DNA from 4 places in the Streptomyces bugieae genome. Region 2 is predicted to be linked to each of the others. Evidence: riboswitches for the same ligand, from Rfam matches in the RefSeq annotation. Region 2 holds a riboswitch; each other region holds the start of a gene.

Region 1 (3,791 bases), on a different contig from region 2:
TTGCCACGGGCCGGGCCAACAAGGGCAGGAATCATCGCCACATGTCCTTCGGAGCTGCGGGGCCGCACCAGGGCAGGGCACGTCCCCGTCGGTGAGCGGCGCTCCGGGGCACCCGGACGAGGCCGGTCACCACGGCTCGGTGCGGTGGTCGACGGGCGTACGTCCACGGGCGGCACGGAGGGCCGCGGGGCAAGGGCCGGCGTGTGGTCGGCGCGCTCTCCGAGGGAGCGCGAAGGGTGCGGAAGGCAACCGTGCGGACACGCCGGTACTTCGCCCGCCACCGATGCGCTGCGGGGAAGTCCCCAGGGCGGGCGGTCAGCAGCAGACGGGCGCCGCCGGCGGGCCCCTGCGGGAGAGGACGTGGTGCAGGAGGACCTCGCGCAGGCGCACGACATGACCGGTGCGGGCCATCGGGCGGGCGGGCGGTTCGAGGCCGGTGCGGTCCAGCGTCGTCAGGACCAGGAGCAGGGGCGCGAACAACACCGCGGCCGCGCTGCGGGCGAGCCGGAACGCGGCCGCCTCACCGCGCCACAGCCACACACCGCAGACCAGCGCCGCCAGCGCGTGCGCGAGGAACATGCCGGGGGTTCCGTGGAGGGAGTGCACCGGATGCAGTTGGCCCGTGTCGCCCACGACCGGCATGCCCACCATCCCCGGCATCCCGCCCCTCGGCGTCGGCACGGAGACCGGGCCGCCCGGGTGCGGCTGCGCCAGGTCGAAGGCGGAGTGCAGGCCGAGTTGGGCCAGGACGGTGGCACCGGTGATGACGAACCCGCCGCGTGCCCGCCCCGTCAGCCACCAGGCCACCGAGGCCGTGGCGCCGCATGCGCCCACGAGGGCCCACCACGGCAGGGACTGCGCGGACATCCACGCGTGCCCCAGGGCCGCGGTCGTCACGCACACCACCACGAAGATCGCGGCGCGTACGGCGCGTGAAACCGACCCGGCAGTCATGTCGGCCATCGTGCCAGCCGGTACGCCCGCTCGGCAGGGGGCACGGGGCGCGGGGCCCGGTTGTTGTCCGGATCTGCTAAAGCCGTGCCTGGAGGGTCAGTTGAGCGGCAGGGGCCGTAGGAGGAAGGCGGGGAGCAAGGAGGGGTTTACGCCTCCGCCCGCCGGTGCTCCCCTGTCGCGCAGTGGGTCAGCAGTGCCGCGGTCGCGTCGTCGACCACGCGGTAGCGCACCACCCGGCCGTCCCTGGCGCCCTCGACCACTCCGGCGGCCCGGAGCAGGCGCAGTGCCTGGGAGACCGCGGTGTCCTTCATGCCGGTGGCGACCGCAAGATCGGAGACGGCGATGGGGCCGGCCTGGTGGAGGGCGAGCAGCAGGGCCAGGCGCCCGGGCTCGGCGAGCAGGGCGAAGCGGTCGGCCCAGGCCCGGACCTCGCCTGGCTCACCGATGGCGGCGATGGCGTCGCAGACGCGGTGGCCGTCGATGGTGCGGTGGTCGGCGCGCTCGGCCGGGACGAGATGCATGAGGACATCTTCGCAGGTCATCGAATGTGATCTTGGATACCTGCACAGTTGTGCAGGCTTGAAGGGATCGTGGGACGACCCGTAAGGTTGGCGCGCCGTGGCGCTCGGGAAGACCGGTGACGGACCTCGTGGTCCCAGTCCGGAGCGGCCCTCGCCACTGTGATCGGGGAGTTCTCGTCCCGTTTCGTGCACGTTGGTGTGTACGGAGCCACTGGCCGCAGCCTGCGGCCGGGAAGGCAGGGGCGGGCGCGAGCGTCAGCGAACCCGTAAGCCAGGAGACCGGCCACGGCACTTCACGAAGTGATCCACGAGGTGCTGGAGCGTGACCACCGGATGGCCCTGTCCACCGATACCCCGACCACCCCTGCCCCCGCCACGTTCCGCTGGCGCCGGCAGGACACCGTCCGCACCGCGGGCCTGATGGCCGTCATAGCCGCCCTGCACGTCGTCGCCTTCGGCGTGCTCTTCCTGCTCGTGGTCCCCCACCACTATTCCGTCGGCAGCCAGGTCTTCGGCGTCGGGCTCGGCATCACCGCCTACACCCTGGGCATGCGGCACGCCTTCGACGCCGACCACATCGCCGCGATCGACAACACCACCCGCAAGCTGATGGCCGACGGCAAGCGTCCGGTGTCGGTGGGCTTCTGGTTCGCCCTCGGCCACTCCAGTGTCGTGGTCGTCATGGCTGCCCTGGTCGCCGGCGGTGCCCAGCTGGCCGGCGCCCTCCTCAACGACCAATCCCGCACCCACCAGATCCTGGGCACCGTCGGCACCACGGTCTCGGGCACCTTCCTCTACCTCATCGCCGCCCTCAACCTCATCGCGCTGACCGGGATCTGGCGGGTGTTCCGCGGTATGCGCGAAGGCCGCTTCGACGAGGCGGAGCTGGAGCAGCAGCTGGATTCGCGGGGCTTCATGAACCGCTTCCTGGGCCGGTTCACCCGCTCCATCTCCCGCCCCGGCCAGATGTTCCCGCTCGGCTTCCTCTTCGGGATCGGCTTCGACACCGCCACCGAGGTCACGCTGATGGTGATGGCGGGCAGCGGCGCCGCGGCCGGCCTGCCCTGGTACGCGATCCTGTGCCTGCCGCTGCTCTTCGCCGCCGGCATGAGCCTGTTCGACACCCTCGACGGCACGTTCATGAACTTCGCCTACCAGTGGGCGTTCTCCAACCCGGTGCGGAAGGTCTACTACAACCTCACCATCACCGGGCTGTCCATCGCCGTCGCGTTCTTCATCGGCACCATCGAGCTGGTGACCGTGCTCCACGACAAGCTCGGCCTCAGCGACCCGGTGACCGGCTGGGTCTCCGGCCTCGACCTCGACAACGTCGGCTTCATCATCGTCGGCCTGTTCGTGGTGGTGTGGGCCGCGGCGCTGGCGTACTGGCGGCTGGCCGGCGTGGAGAAGCGCTGGGCGGCGCGCTCCGCCGGCAACGGCTGAGGCCTCGTTCCGCCGCCGCGCGTCCCGGGCTCGGCGGGAACCGGCGGGCCGTCCCGGACGACTGACTGGGCCGGGCCCCATGCGGGGCCGGAGCTTCCGGGAGGGCAGTGGTGCGGGCAGAGCACGGTGCAGAAACGGGATCGGAGGCCGCCGCCGGGCCCGGCGGCGAGCCGGGCCGGGCGCGCGGAGCGGGGCCCGCGGTGACGGCGCTGCTGACCGCCGCGATGGCCTGTTCGATGCTGCAGCTGTTCCTCATCGGGGCGCTCGGGCCGCGGCTGGTCGGCGAGTTGGGCATCTCCCGGACGGTGCTGGGCCTGACCACGACGGCGGGCTTCGGCGCGGCGGCCCTGCTGTCACCGGTGGCCGGGCGGTTGGTGGACCGGGTGGGGCCACGGCGCTGCCTGGTGGCGCTGTTGCTGCTCGCCGCCGTCTCACTGGCCCTGATCGGGGCCGCACCGGGGCCGGCCGTGCTGCTGTCGGCGGTGACGCTCGGCGGACTGCCGCAGGCCCTGGCCAACCCGGCGACCAACAAGGTGATCCTGGCCGCCTTTCCGGCCGGGCGGCGCGGTGCGGTGACCGGGCTCAAGCAGTCCGGGGTGCAGCTCGGTGCCTTCGTGGCGGGGCTGCCGCTGTCGCTGGTGGCGGCGGGGACGGGCTGGCGGGGCGCGGTGTGGACGGCGGCCGGTACGGCGGCGCTGGCCGCGGTGTGGGCGGCCCGCGCACTGCCGCGCGACGCGGTCATCACGGCTCCGGGTGCGTGTCCGGCCCGGTCCGCCCACGGAGTGACGCGTCGGCTCGCGGTCTTCTCCCTGCTGCTCGGCTGCGGTATCGCCTCGGTCAACACCTACCTGGCGCTGTTCGGTTCGCAGCGCC
Region 2 (3,791 bases):
GTAGCGGGTGCCGTACGACTGGACCCAGCCGTGCTGGGTGGCGAGGTAGCCGGTGAGCTGTTCGGCGAAGTACTGGACCATGTCGTTGCGTTCGGGTTCGCCGTGCACCAGGACGTCGAGCCCGGCCTTCTCCTGGAAGGAGATCACTTCCTGGATCTCGGCCTTGATGCGCTCCTCGTAGGCGACGGCATCGATGCGCCCCGCCCTCAGGTCCGCCCTGGCGGTGCGCAGTTCGCCGGTCTGCGGGAAGGAGCCGATGGTGGTCGTCGGGAGCAGCGGCAGCGAGAGGTGGGCGCGCTGCGCGGCGGCCCGCCGGTCGTACGGCTGCGAGCGGCGGGTGTCCCGGTCCGTGACGGCCGCGGCCCGGGCGCGTACGGCGGGGACGCGGGTGATCGGCGAGGCGGCACGGGAGGCCAGGTCGGCACGGTTGGCGGCCAGTTCGGCGGCGATGGTTTCCGTTCCCTGGCCGAGGCCACGGGCCAGGGTGACGACCTCGGTGGTCTTCTGGCGGGCGAAGGCCAGCCAGCGCAGGATCTGCGGGTCGATGTCGTGTTCGGCGGCGGTGTCGAGGGGGACGTGCAGGAGGGAGCAGGACGCGGCGACATCGACGTGGCCGGCGAGTCCGAGGAGGGTGCCGAGGGTGGCCAGCGACTTCTCGAGGTCGTTGATCCAGATGTTCCGGCCGTTGACCACGCCGGCGACCAGCCGCTTGCCGGGCAGTCCGCCGACGGCGGCGAGGTCGTCGAGGTTTCCGGCCGCGGCCCCGGTGAAGTCCAGCGCGAGTCCGTCCACCGGGGTGCCGGCCAGTACGGGCAGCGCGTCGCCGAGCCGGTCGAAGTACGAGGCGATGAGCAGTCGGGGCCGGTCGGTCAGGCCGCCGAGACCGCGGTAGGCGCGGGCGGCGGCGTGGAGCTCGGCGGGGGTGCGGTCCTGCACCAGCGCGGGCTCGTCCAGCTGCACCCACTCCGCACCGGCGGCCCGCAGTTCGGCGAGCACCTCGGCGTACACCGGCAGCAGCCGGTCGAGCAGGGTCAGCGGGTCGAAGTCCGCGGCCACCCCGGGCGCGGGCTTGGCCAGGAGCAGATAGGTGACCGGGCCGACCAGCACCGGGCGGGGTCGGTGGCCGAGCGCGAGGGCCTCGCGCAGCTCGGTGACCTGCTTGCCGGGGTCGGCGCGGAAAACGGTGCCGGGGCCCAGTTCAGGCACCAGGTAGTGGTAGTTGGTGTCGAACCACTTGGTCATCTCCAGCGGCGCCACGTCCTGCGTGCCGCGCGCCATGGCGAAGTAGCCGTCGAGGGAGCATCCCGCGCTCGGCCGAGGCCGGGAGCTGGGGGCAGGGTCCGCCTCGGCGGCGGCGCGGTGACGTTCGGGAACGGCACCGACCATGACGGTGGTGTCCAGCACGTGGTCGTAGTACGAGAAGTCCCCGGTCGGCACCTCATGGATCCCGGCGTCGGCCAACTGCCGCCAGTTCGCCCGACGCAGCTCCGCCGCGGTCCGGCGCAGCTCATCGGCGGTGACCCGGCCCTTCCAGTACCCCTCGACGGCCTTCTTCAGCTCCCGTTCCCGGCCCTGCCGGGGGTAGCCGTACACGGTGGCCCGAACGGTCGCGGCCGCGGACTGCCCGGCCCCGGTCCCTGTCGCTGTCTCGGTCACAAGAAACTCTCCTTCGCGAGCTTGTCTCCTACAGATCCCGGAGACGGAACGGGGGCGCGAAGGACGAACGAACCGGACGGAGCAGCTCAGGAGTTCAGCAACGGCGAGCCACTGTCCGATCTGTACGCCGACCCGCCCTCGAAGGTCACCGGAATGTCCGCACGCGATCCCTCACGCGCGGGCAACGGGCAGGTCTTCGGACTCGCGGGCACGTCCACCGATGGAACTCTGGCAGGCGGACACCTACTGGCCGTCGCTTCCCAGACCCGTCCGGGCCCAGTGCGTATGACGGCGATCGTTCCCACTCACCGCTGCGGGGCAGTCCCGGAATCCCACCGGGTTCCCTCTTACGACGCACCTGTCTGGCGGACAGGGCGAACCAGCTGCCCGACCAGCGTAACGCCTCCTCCGTGGCTAGCGGCCCGTCGCGGCCGGTCGGTATTCGGTGAGCAGGAGGGCGATGTCGTCGGCGCGGTAGGAGGAGCGTTGGGCGTGCTGGAGGAGGCGGTCGGCGAGTTCGTCCAGGGAGCCGGCGCGGGCGTGGGCCAGGGAGCTGCGGAGGTGGTCGATGCCCACGTCGATGGGGGTGCCGCGCTCCTCGACCAGGCCGTCGGTGTAGAGGGCGAGCACGGAGCCGGGTGGGAGGTCGACGGGGGTGCGCGGGTAGTCGCTTGCGTGGTCCACGCCGAGGAGGGGGCCGGTTTCCAGGTCCAGCACGTCGGTGTGCCCGTCGGGATGGCGGAGCAGGGGCGGTGGGTGGCCGGCGCGGACGGCCCAGGCGCGGTGGCCGGCCGGGTCGAGGTGGAGGTAGCAGCAGCTGGCGAGGAGGCCGGTACCGAGGTCGATGAGGGTGCGGTTGGCGCCCGCCAGGACGTCGCCCGGGGCGTGCCCCACTGCCACGAACGCCCTTACCGCGCTGCGCAGTTGGGCCATGGTGGCGGCGGCCGCGATGCTGTGTCCCTCGACGTCTCCGATGACCAGGGCCACGCCCTCGGCGGCCGGGATGACGTCGTACCAGTCACCGCCGATGTCCATGCCGCTGGTGCAGGGGAGGTAGCGGGCCGTCGTGCGCAGGTCGGGGAGGACGGGCAGCCGGTGCGGCAGCAGGGCCTGCTGGAGGCCGCGGGCGAGGGCGAATTCGGAGTCGTAGAGCCGGGCGCGTTCCAGTGCCTGGGCGATCAGGCCGGCGAGCGCGGTCAGGACGCTGCGGTCCTTGGCCGTGAAGTGGTGGATCTCGTCGAAGCCGAGGACGCAGGTGCCGGCGGGGCGGCCGGAGGCGATCAGCGGGAGGTACGCCCAGGAGTTCACGCCGCCGATCGGGATGCCGGGGTAGCCCTGGGAGAGGCTCTGCTGTGACTCGATGAAGAGCGGGATGCCGGAGGTCAGGGTTTCCGTGCCGGGCAGGGGTGCGCGCAGCGGCATGCCGTCCAGCCAGTCGAGGAAGCCCTCGTGGTGGCCGGTGTGGAAGATCAGGTGCATCGTGCCGTCACGGACCGCGTAGAGGGCGAGTTGCTGGCCGCCGAAGGCCGGGAGGAGTTGGTGGGCGACGACTTCGCAGACCTGGTGGGTGGTGACCGCCTCGGTCAGCGCACTGCCCAGTTGCAGGACGTGGTACATGACGCCCAGTCGGGCCGGTGCGGCGGCCGCGGTGGTGGAGGGGGCCGGAGGGGTCGGCGCCGCGGCCGCAGAGGCCGGCTGTGGCGGTGCGGTCACGGTGGGCGGCTCGGCGAGGTCAGGGGCGGCGTCGGGGCGTCCGGTGGGGACGACGCGGCCGGTGACGCCGTTCGGGTCGGGGTGGAGAGAGAAGGCGAGCCACTGGTCGGGCGGGCGGCGGACGAGGAAGGACGTCGGCGTCTGCGAGACCATCGCGGAGCGGTGCTGGTACTCGATCGCGGGATCGGACAGCCACGGCAGGGCGTCCCACAGGCACTGCCCGACCAGGTCCTCGCCCCTGACATCCAGCAACTGCTCCAGGCTGCGGTTGGCGTAGCTGACCCGGCCTTCGGGGGTGAGGGAGAACAGTCCGTCCCGCAGGCGCTCGACCGCCGCAGCCGCCGCGCGGCCGGCCCGCGCGTCGACGACCACTCCGACGAGGTGGGCGCGCGCCCGGTCGTCGTCCGGCAGATCCGGCACCC
Region 3 (3,791 bases), on a different contig from region 2:
CGGTTCCTCGCCGCTGAAGATCCGGCGGTTGGGCTGGGCGGCCATCAGCAGCGACATGGGCTTGCGGTGGGAGTGGAAGGCGCCGCCGGCGTTGCCCGCGTAGCAGCACTCCAGGACGATCACGATGCGTTCGGCGCGGGCGCTGTCGAGGCAGGAGAGCACCACGTCGTGCCAGGAGACGGTGGTGTGGCTCTGCCGGGGCACCGAGGCGCCGACCATCAGCCGCAGGTCGCCGCCGTCGCTGCCGACCCAGCCGTGGCCGGAGAAGTACACCAGCAGCAGTCCGCGGGCCTCGTCGGCGGCGGTCTTGAGCGCCTGGCTCAGCTCCCACGGCTCGGCCGGCCGGCAGAGGGTGACCTCGTCGGCGGTGAACAGGTCGGTGGCGGTCAGGGCGCGGGACAGCTCGGCGGGGTTGTCCTCCACCGCGGGCAGGCCGCTCAGCGTGGCGTAGTCGTGGACACCGATCAGCAGCGCCCGGTTGATCTTTCCCCGCGCGTCGTATTCGGACATCCGGCTCAGTCCTCGCCGGTGCTGCCGCTCTCGTGCGCCGGGTTGCCGGGATCGGGGTGTCCGGGGCCGCCGTCGCCGATGACCTCGACGGCGGGTCGCTCACCGGCGGCGCGCTCCTCCTTGCGGCGCCGCAGCCATTCCCGCAGGGCGATGCTCATCCCCTTGGTGACCTCGGCGGCGATCGCGCCGACGATGACCAGGATCAGGTCGTCCACGCCCACGGCCATGTCGGCGGGGGCCGGTTCGTCCCCGGCGTCCGTGGTGCGGGTGGGCTGCGGCCGGTGTTCCCAGGTGTGGTCCCGGCGGCTCAGCCAGGGTTCGCGCTCCAGCCAGGCCCGGAGGTCGTCGAGATCCTGCTGCGGATTGTCCGTCCCGGTGACCCTGAGGCGGATCTCCTGACGGTCCTCGTGATGGTCGGCGTGCTCCGGCATCCCCCAGCCCCCTTCCGGCGGCCCCTTCGCCGCCGTGCACCAGATAGTGACGTGGGATCAGGGACCGGGGCAACCGTCTGTGACGCCACCACCACCCTGTGGCGTGCGCCACAAGGCCTGCCGCGGGGCAGCGTCGCAGGTCAAGGGCGAGTTGACGGGCCTTCGCGGACCGTGGTGGACTGCCGGGGCCAATCGGCGACAGATGAGGAAGTCCGGTGAGAATCCGGCGCGGTCCCGCCACTGTCACCGGGGAGCGTTCCTCCGACGAGGGCCACGGTCCGTACGGACGTACGGGCGGGAAGGCCGGGGGTCACGCCGATCCGGGAGCCAGGAGACTCTGGTCGCCGTCACGTCGAGCCAGGGCGAGGACCCTGAGTGAGGACATACCGCCATGCCCGGCCGCCCGTCCCGATCCCCACTGCCCGCTGCCGCAGGGCCCCTTCGAGGACTGACGGCGGCCTGATCCGATGCGCGGCGAACACGCGGGATATGCGTGCGGCGCGGCCCTCGGCTTCCTCGGCGACCTGATCGCGGCGGACCCGCGGCGCGGCCATCCGGTGGCCGCGTTCGGCCGGGCCGCCGCCGCCGTCGAGCGCCGGCTGTGGCGCGACCACCGGGGTCACGGCGCGGCGCACGCCGTGCTGTGCGCGGGCGGTGCGGCGGCCGGCGCGGCGCTGCTGGAGCGGGCCGTACGGCACCGCCGCGGCGCCCGGGTGGCGCTGACCGCGGCCACCGTCTGGGCGGTGCTGGGCGGCACCTCGCTGGGCCGGGAGGCGCGGGCCGTCGGCGGCGCGCTGGAGGCCGGCGATCTGGACGTGGCGCGGGAGCGGCTGCCGCATCTGTGCGGCCGCGATCCCCAGGCACTGGACGGGCCGCAGATGGCCCGCGCGGTGGTGGAGTCGGTGGCCGAGAACACCTCGGACGCGGTGGTGGGCGCCCTGGTGTGGGGCGCGTTCGGCGGGGTGCCCGGTCTGGTGGCGTTCCGGGCGGTGAACACCCTGGACGCGATGGTGGGTCACAAGTCCCCGCGCTACCGGCGGTTCGGCTGGGCCGCGGCCCGGCTCGACGACGTCGCCGGCTGGCCCGGCTCCCGGCTGACCGCCGCGCTGACCGTGCTCGCGGGCCCCGACCGGCGCGGTGCGCTCGCGGCCTGGCGGGCGGACGGCGGGGCGCATCCGAGCCCCAACGCGGGTCCGGTGGAGGCGTCGTTCGCGGGCGCGCTGGGCGTGCGGCTGGGCGGCACGCTGGCGTACGGCGGGCGGGTGGAGCACCGTCCGGTGCTGAACGGCGCGGCGCGGCCGCCCGCGGTGGCGGACATCGAGCGAGCGGTGCGGCTGTCGCGGCGGGTGAGCGCGCTGGCGCTGGTGGCGACGGTGGCGGGACGGCTGGCGGTGGGCGCGGTGCGGCACGGGGTCGCGGGCGGCAGGGGCACGAGCGGGAGGAAGCGCCGGTGAACGGGCAATGCGGGGCGGCCGGGGGGCTCGGCGGCGGGCTGCTGGTGGCCGGTACGACGTCCGACGCGGGCAAGAGCGTGGTGACGGCGGGGATCTGCCGCTGGCTGGTCCGGCAGGGCGTGAAGGTGGCGCCCTTCAAGGCGCAGAACATGTCGCTCAATTCGTTCGTCACCCGCGAGGGCGCGGAGATCGGCCGGGCGCAGGCGATGCAGGCCGCCGCGGCCCGGGTCGAACCGACCGCGCTGATGAACCCCGTGCTGCTCAAGCCGGGCGGCGACCGCAGCAGCCAGGTGGTGCTGCTGGGCAAGCCGGTGGGTGAGCTGAGCGCGCGCGGCTACCACGCGGGGCGGCAGGAGCAGTTGCTGGGGACGGTCACCGACTGCCTCACCGAGCTGCGGCGCACGCACGACGCGGTCATCTGTGAGGGCGCGGGCAGCCCCGCCGAGATCAATCTGCGGCGCACCGACATCGTGAACATGGGCATCGCCCGGGCCGCCCGGATACCGGTCGTGGTGGTCGGCGACATCGACCGCGGCGGCGTCTTCGCGTCGTTCTTCGGCACCACGGCGCTGCTGTCGAAGGAGGACCAGGCGCTGGTCGCGGGGTACCTCGTCAACAAGTTCCGGGGCGATGTGACGCTGCTGGAGCCGGGCCTGGACATGCTGGCGCGGCTGACCGGGCGCCCGACGCTGGGCGTGCTGCCGTACGCGCACGGCCTCGGCATCGACGAGGAGGACGGGCTGCGGGTCTCGCTGCGCGGCGCGGTGCGGGAGAGCGTGGTGGCCCCGCCGCACGGCGCGGACGTGCTGCGGGTGGCGGTCTGCGCCGTCCCGCTGATGTCCAACTTCACCGACGTGGACGCGCTGGCCGCCGAACCGGGCGTGGTGGTGCGGTTCGTGGACCGGCCGGAGGAACTGGCCGACGCGGACCTGGTGGTGCTGCCGGGCACCCGCGGCACGGTCCGCGCCCTCGGGTGGCTGCGCGAGCGCGGGCTGGCGGACGCGGTCGCCCGGCGGGCCGCCGAGGGCCGGCCGGTGCTGGGCATCTGCGGCGGCTTCCAGATGCTCGGCGAGCACATCGACGACGAGGTCGAGTCGAAGGCGGGCGCGGTCGAGGGCCTCGGACTGCTGCCCGTACGGGTCCGCTTCGCGGCGGAGAAGACACTGGCCCGGCCGGTGGGCGAGGCGCTCGGCGAGCCGGTGGAGGGCTACGAGATCCACCACGGCGTCGCCGAAGTGACGGGCGGAGACGAGGCGTTCATGTCCGACGGCGAAGGAAACAGTCTGGACGGGTGCCGGGTGGGTTCCGTGTGGGGCACGCACTGGCACGGTTCGCTGGAGAGCGACGCCTTCCGCCGGGCCTTCCTGCGGCGGGTGGCCGCGGACGCCGGGCGGGC
Region 4 (3,791 bases), on a different contig from region 2:
CAGGGCCGCGGCGCTGCGGGTGGTGCCCATACGGGCGGCCAGGTCCGGCACCGCGGGGTCGGCCAGCGTGCAGAGCACCTCGTTGCCGGCCGGCAGCCGCTTGCGGGTCACCCCGCTGGCGACCATATTGGCGTCGCAGAGGATCGGCGCGCCGTCGTGCAGCGCCTTGCGGGCGGCGGCCACCACGCCGGGGGTGAAGGCCAGATCGCGTACGAGGTCGACCATGCCGCAGGCGTGGATCATCCGGACCGCGACCCGGCTGACGTCGGCGGGCAGGCCGGAGAGGTCCGCCTCGGCCCGGATGGTGGCGAAGGACTGGCGGTAGATCTCCGCACCGTCCTTCTCGTAGTCGAACGCGGTCACTCTGGCCTCGTTTCTGGCGTTCCTGGTGTTGCGGGTGGTGCGGTTGGTGTCGTCTTCGGCGTGGTGGGTGTGGCGGGTGTTGCCTCCGGGCCGACGACCGCGACCCGGTAGCCCGCCTCGGTCGCCAGCACGTCGATCCAGCTCCCGTGCGGGTGCCCGCAGCGGCGCTCGCAGCCGGACCAGTGGACGGGCAGCGGCGCGGCGTCGACCGGCAGGGATGCGGCGTCGGCCGGCAGCGGTGCGGCGCCGGCCGGCAGGGGTACGCCCCGCGGCAGCGGTGTGCCCGCCTCGCCCGCCTCGACCGCCGCCGTCACGTCCGCACGGACGTCGGTGCGGGACTTGGCACAGCCGGGGCGGCCGGTGCAGGCGCCGATGCGGTGCCAGGGGGAGGACGGGTCGGTGACCAGGCCGGCGGCGGCCAGTTCGCGGAGGCGGGGCGCGGCCGCGGCGGCCGGCAGGCCGGGGACGACGATGCCGCGCCACGGGGTGAGGCGGAGTTCGCCGGATCCGTCGTCGGCCGCGACGGAGGCGAGCAGCCGCCACTGGGCCACCGACAGCCTGCCGAGCGGTGCCAGTACGGAGAGCGCGCGCCGCCCGTCGCGGCCCTCGACGATGCCGGGGGCGGAGGAGTCCGCGTATCCGGTCACCGGGCCGCCGGGCGTTGCGGCCCGCACCCCGGCGCCTTCCGCCACGTACGACGCCCCCGCGCCCTCCGTCACGTACGACGCCCCGGCCCCGTCAGCCACGTACGTCGCCTCGATGCCGGCCGCACGCAGCGCCTCCGCCAGGTCCCGCGCGGACAGCCGGTGGCCGTCCGGGAGTTCGCGCACCCGCCAGGCGCCGGTGCCGCCGGCCGCCGCGGCGGCCAGGAACGTCTCGGCGGCGGCCAGCGCCGCGCGCGGTGCGTCCGGACCGGCGATCCGCAGCGCCGCCGGGTCGTCGCCGACCCGCAGCAGCGCCCCGCCGCCGGACCCCGTCGCACCCGTGATGCCCGATTCTGCGATCAACGTCACATCGCCGCCGAGCGCCGCCACATCGCCCCGTCCGTCGTCCAGGACGAACAGGAAACGGCCGGAGAGCGCGGTCGCGGAGTCGCTCGCGCACAGCAGCGCGTCCAGCCGTCGGGCCCACCGGCGCACGTCAGCGGGGGTGTTGCGGTCCAGTCCGGCCAGCGGGGAGGCGAGGATGTTGCGGATGCGTTCGTGGCGTTCGGAGGGCAGCAGGCCGGCGTCGTGCAGCAGCCCGGCGAGGCGGCCGCCGCAGCCGTCCGGCAGGCCGCGCAGCTCGACGTTGCCGCGCGAGGTCAGGGACAGCCGGCCGTCGCCGAGCAGGTCCGCGGCATCGGCCAGCGCGCGGGCCTGATGGACCGTCAAATCTCCTGCGGGGATGCGCACTCGGGCCAGATGGCCGTCGGCGGCCGGATGCAGCCGCAGCGCTCCCGGGCAGGCGTCACCGCGGGCCCGTACGGGCGGCTCGGCCCGTCGGGGCCGTGGTGAGGGGGAGGGCGGCATGGCGGCGAGCATACCTACGACGGTGCGCGACCGATCCGGGGCGGATCCAGCCATGAAGCGGACGAATCCGGCCACCGCGGCACGGGTGACGGAGCCCCGCGTACCGGACGTACCGAAACCCCCGCCCGCGGCCGCGCACCGCCCCCGCAAAGGCCCGCTTACCTCCGTCGCCCGCAGCCCTTACTATGCAGGTCGGCGGGTCGGCTGACCCGTCGGACGCCAGCGACGGCGCCGGGCCCTCGGGCCCGAGGGAGGAAGCCCGGTGAGAATCCGGCGCGGTCCCGCCACTGTGAACCCGGCCGGAGCCGGGTGAGTCAGGAACTCCCGCCGTCCTTACGACCACCCGGGGCGCGGACACCCCGAGGAAGGCCAGCGCTCGCATGCTGCATTCGTCCGGGGACCACCCCGCGGCCCCCCGAATCCTGCTGCTGTCGACCTCCGACACCGACCTGCTCAGTGCCCGCGCGGCCACCGGCCCGGTGGCGTACCGGCTCGCCAACCCCGCCCGCCTCGACGGCACCGAGCTGCCCGGTCTGCTCGACGGCACCGACCTCGTCGTCGTGCGCCTCCTCGGCGGCATCCGCGCCTGGCAGGAGGGCCTCGACCTGCTGCTCGCCGAGGGCCAGCACCGGCCGGTGGTCGTCCTCACCGGCGAACAGGCCCCGGACGCCCAGCTCATGGAGCAGTCCACGGTCCCGGTCGGCATCGCGGCCGAGGCGCACGCCTACCTCGCGCACGGCGGTCCGGCGAACCTCGAACAGCTCGCGCGCTTCCTCTCCGACACCGTGCTGCTCACCGGCCACGGCTTCGAACCGCCGGTGCCCGCCCCCACCTGGGGCCGCCTGGAGCGCCCGGCCGCCGACGGCACCGGCCCGGTCGTGGCGGTGCTCTACTACCGCGCCCACCACATGAGCGGCAACACCGGCTTCGTGCACGAACTGTGCGCGCAGATCGAGACGGCCGGCGGCCGCCCGCTCCCCCTGTACGTCGCCTCGCTGCGCGCCCCCGAGGCCGAACTCATCGACGCGCTGCGGACCACCGACGCCATCGTCACCACCGTCCTCGCCGCCGGCGGCACCAGGCCCGCCGAGGCCGGCGCCGGCGGTGACGACGAGTCCTGGGACGCCGGCGCGCTGGCCGCGCTGGACGTCCCGATCCTCCAGGCGCTGTGCCTGACCGGGCCGCGCAGCGCCTGGGAGGAGAACGACGAGGGCCTCTCGCCGCTCGACGCCGCCTCGCAGATCGCCGTCCCGGAGTTCGACGGCCGGCTGATCACCGTGCCGTTCTCCTTCAAGGAGGTCGACGAGGACGGCCTGCCGGTCTACGTCGCCGACCCCGAGCGCGCCGCCCGGGTCGCCGGCATCGCCGTACGCCACGCCCGGCTGCGCCACCTCCGCAACGCCGACAAGCGCCTCGCGCTGGTGCTCTCGGCCTACCCCACCAAGCACTCCCGGATCGGCAACGCCGTCGGGCTGGACACCCCGGCCTCCGCCGTGGAACTGCTGCGGCGGCTGCGCGCGGACGGCTACGACTTCGGCGACGAGAGCGCCGAGCCCGTCCCGGGCCTCGAATCCGGTGACGGCGACGAGCTGATCTACGCCCTCATCGAGGCCGGCGGCCACGACCAGGAGTGGCTCACCGAGGAGCAGCTGGCCCGCAACCCGGTCCGCATCCCGGCCGCCGACTACAAGCGCTGGTACGCCACCCTCCCGCAGGAGCTGCGCACGTCGGTGGAGCAGCACTGGGGGCCGCCGCCGGGCGAGATGTTCGTGGACCGCACCCACAACCCCGACGGCGACATCGTGCTCGCCGCGCTGCGTCGCGGCAATCTGCTGGTCCTCATCCAGCCGCCGCGCGGCTTCGGCGAGAACCCGATCGCGATCTACCACGACCCCGATCTGCCGCCGTCCCACCACT

What was found. Region 2 has a riboswitch for cobalamin ahead of metE (5-methyltetrahydropteroyltriglutamate--homocysteine S-methyltransferase). Riboswitches for the same ligand answer to the same signal wherever they lie in the genome.
Region 1: it holds a riboswitch for cobalamin, as region 2 does, so the genes downstream of both, nicT (Nickel transporter NicT) here and metE (5-methyltetrahydropteroyltriglutamate--homocysteine S-methyltransferase) in region 2, are expected to answer to the same signal.
Region 3: it holds a riboswitch for cobalamin, as region 2 does, so the genes downstream of both, V2J85_RS17065 (cobalamin biosynthesis protein) here and metE (5-methyltetrahydropteroyltriglutamate--homocysteine S-methyltransferase) in region 2, are expected to answer to the same signal.
Region 4: it holds a riboswitch for cobalamin, as region 2 does, so the genes downstream of both, cobN (cobaltochelatase subunit CobN) here and metE (5-methyltetrahydropteroyltriglutamate--homocysteine S-methyltransferase) in region 2, are expected to answer to the same signal.

What each region holds. Positions count from the first base shown of each region.
Region 1 is NZ_JAZBJP010000001.1:680,579-684,369, forward strand. It holds gene V2J85_RS03275 (sigma-70 family RNA polymerase sigma factor) at 1-35, opposite strand, end outside; gene V2J85_RS03280 (hypothetical protein) at 316-954, opposite strand; gene V2J85_RS03285 (metalloregulator ArsR/SmtB family transcription factor) at 1,101-1,475, opposite strand; cobalamin riboswitch at 1,557-1,777, shown strand; gene nicT (Nickel transporter NicT) at 1,776-2,918, shown strand; gene V2J85_RS03295 (MFS transporter) at 3,143-3,791, shown strand, end outside.
Region 2 is NZ_JAZBJP010000002.1:666,609-670,399, forward strand. It holds gene metE (5-methyltetrahydropteroyltriglutamate--homocysteine S-methyltransferase) at 1-1,656, opposite strand, end outside; cobalamin riboswitch at 1,827-2,055, opposite strand; gene V2J85_RS08080 (GAF domain-containing SpoIIE family protein phosphatase) at 2,071-3,791, opposite strand, start outside.
Region 3 is NZ_JAZBJP010000008.1:147,166-150,956, reverse strand. It holds gene V2J85_RS17075 (caspase family protein) at 1-510, opposite strand, end outside; gene V2J85_RS17070 (hypothetical protein) at 516-941, opposite strand; cobalamin riboswitch at 1,146-1,279, shown strand; gene V2J85_RS17065 (cobalamin biosynthesis protein) at 1,409-2,395, shown strand; gene V2J85_RS17060 (cobyric acid synthase) at 2,392-3,791, shown strand, end outside.
Region 4 is NZ_JAZBJP010000029.1:86,419-90,209, forward strand. It holds gene V2J85_RS31240 (precorrin-8X methylmutase) at 1-363, opposite strand, end outside; gene V2J85_RS31245 (cobalamin biosynthesis protein CobG) at 360-1,874, opposite strand; cobalamin riboswitch at 2,090-2,217, shown strand; gene cobN (cobaltochelatase subunit CobN) at 2,255-3,791, shown strand, end outside.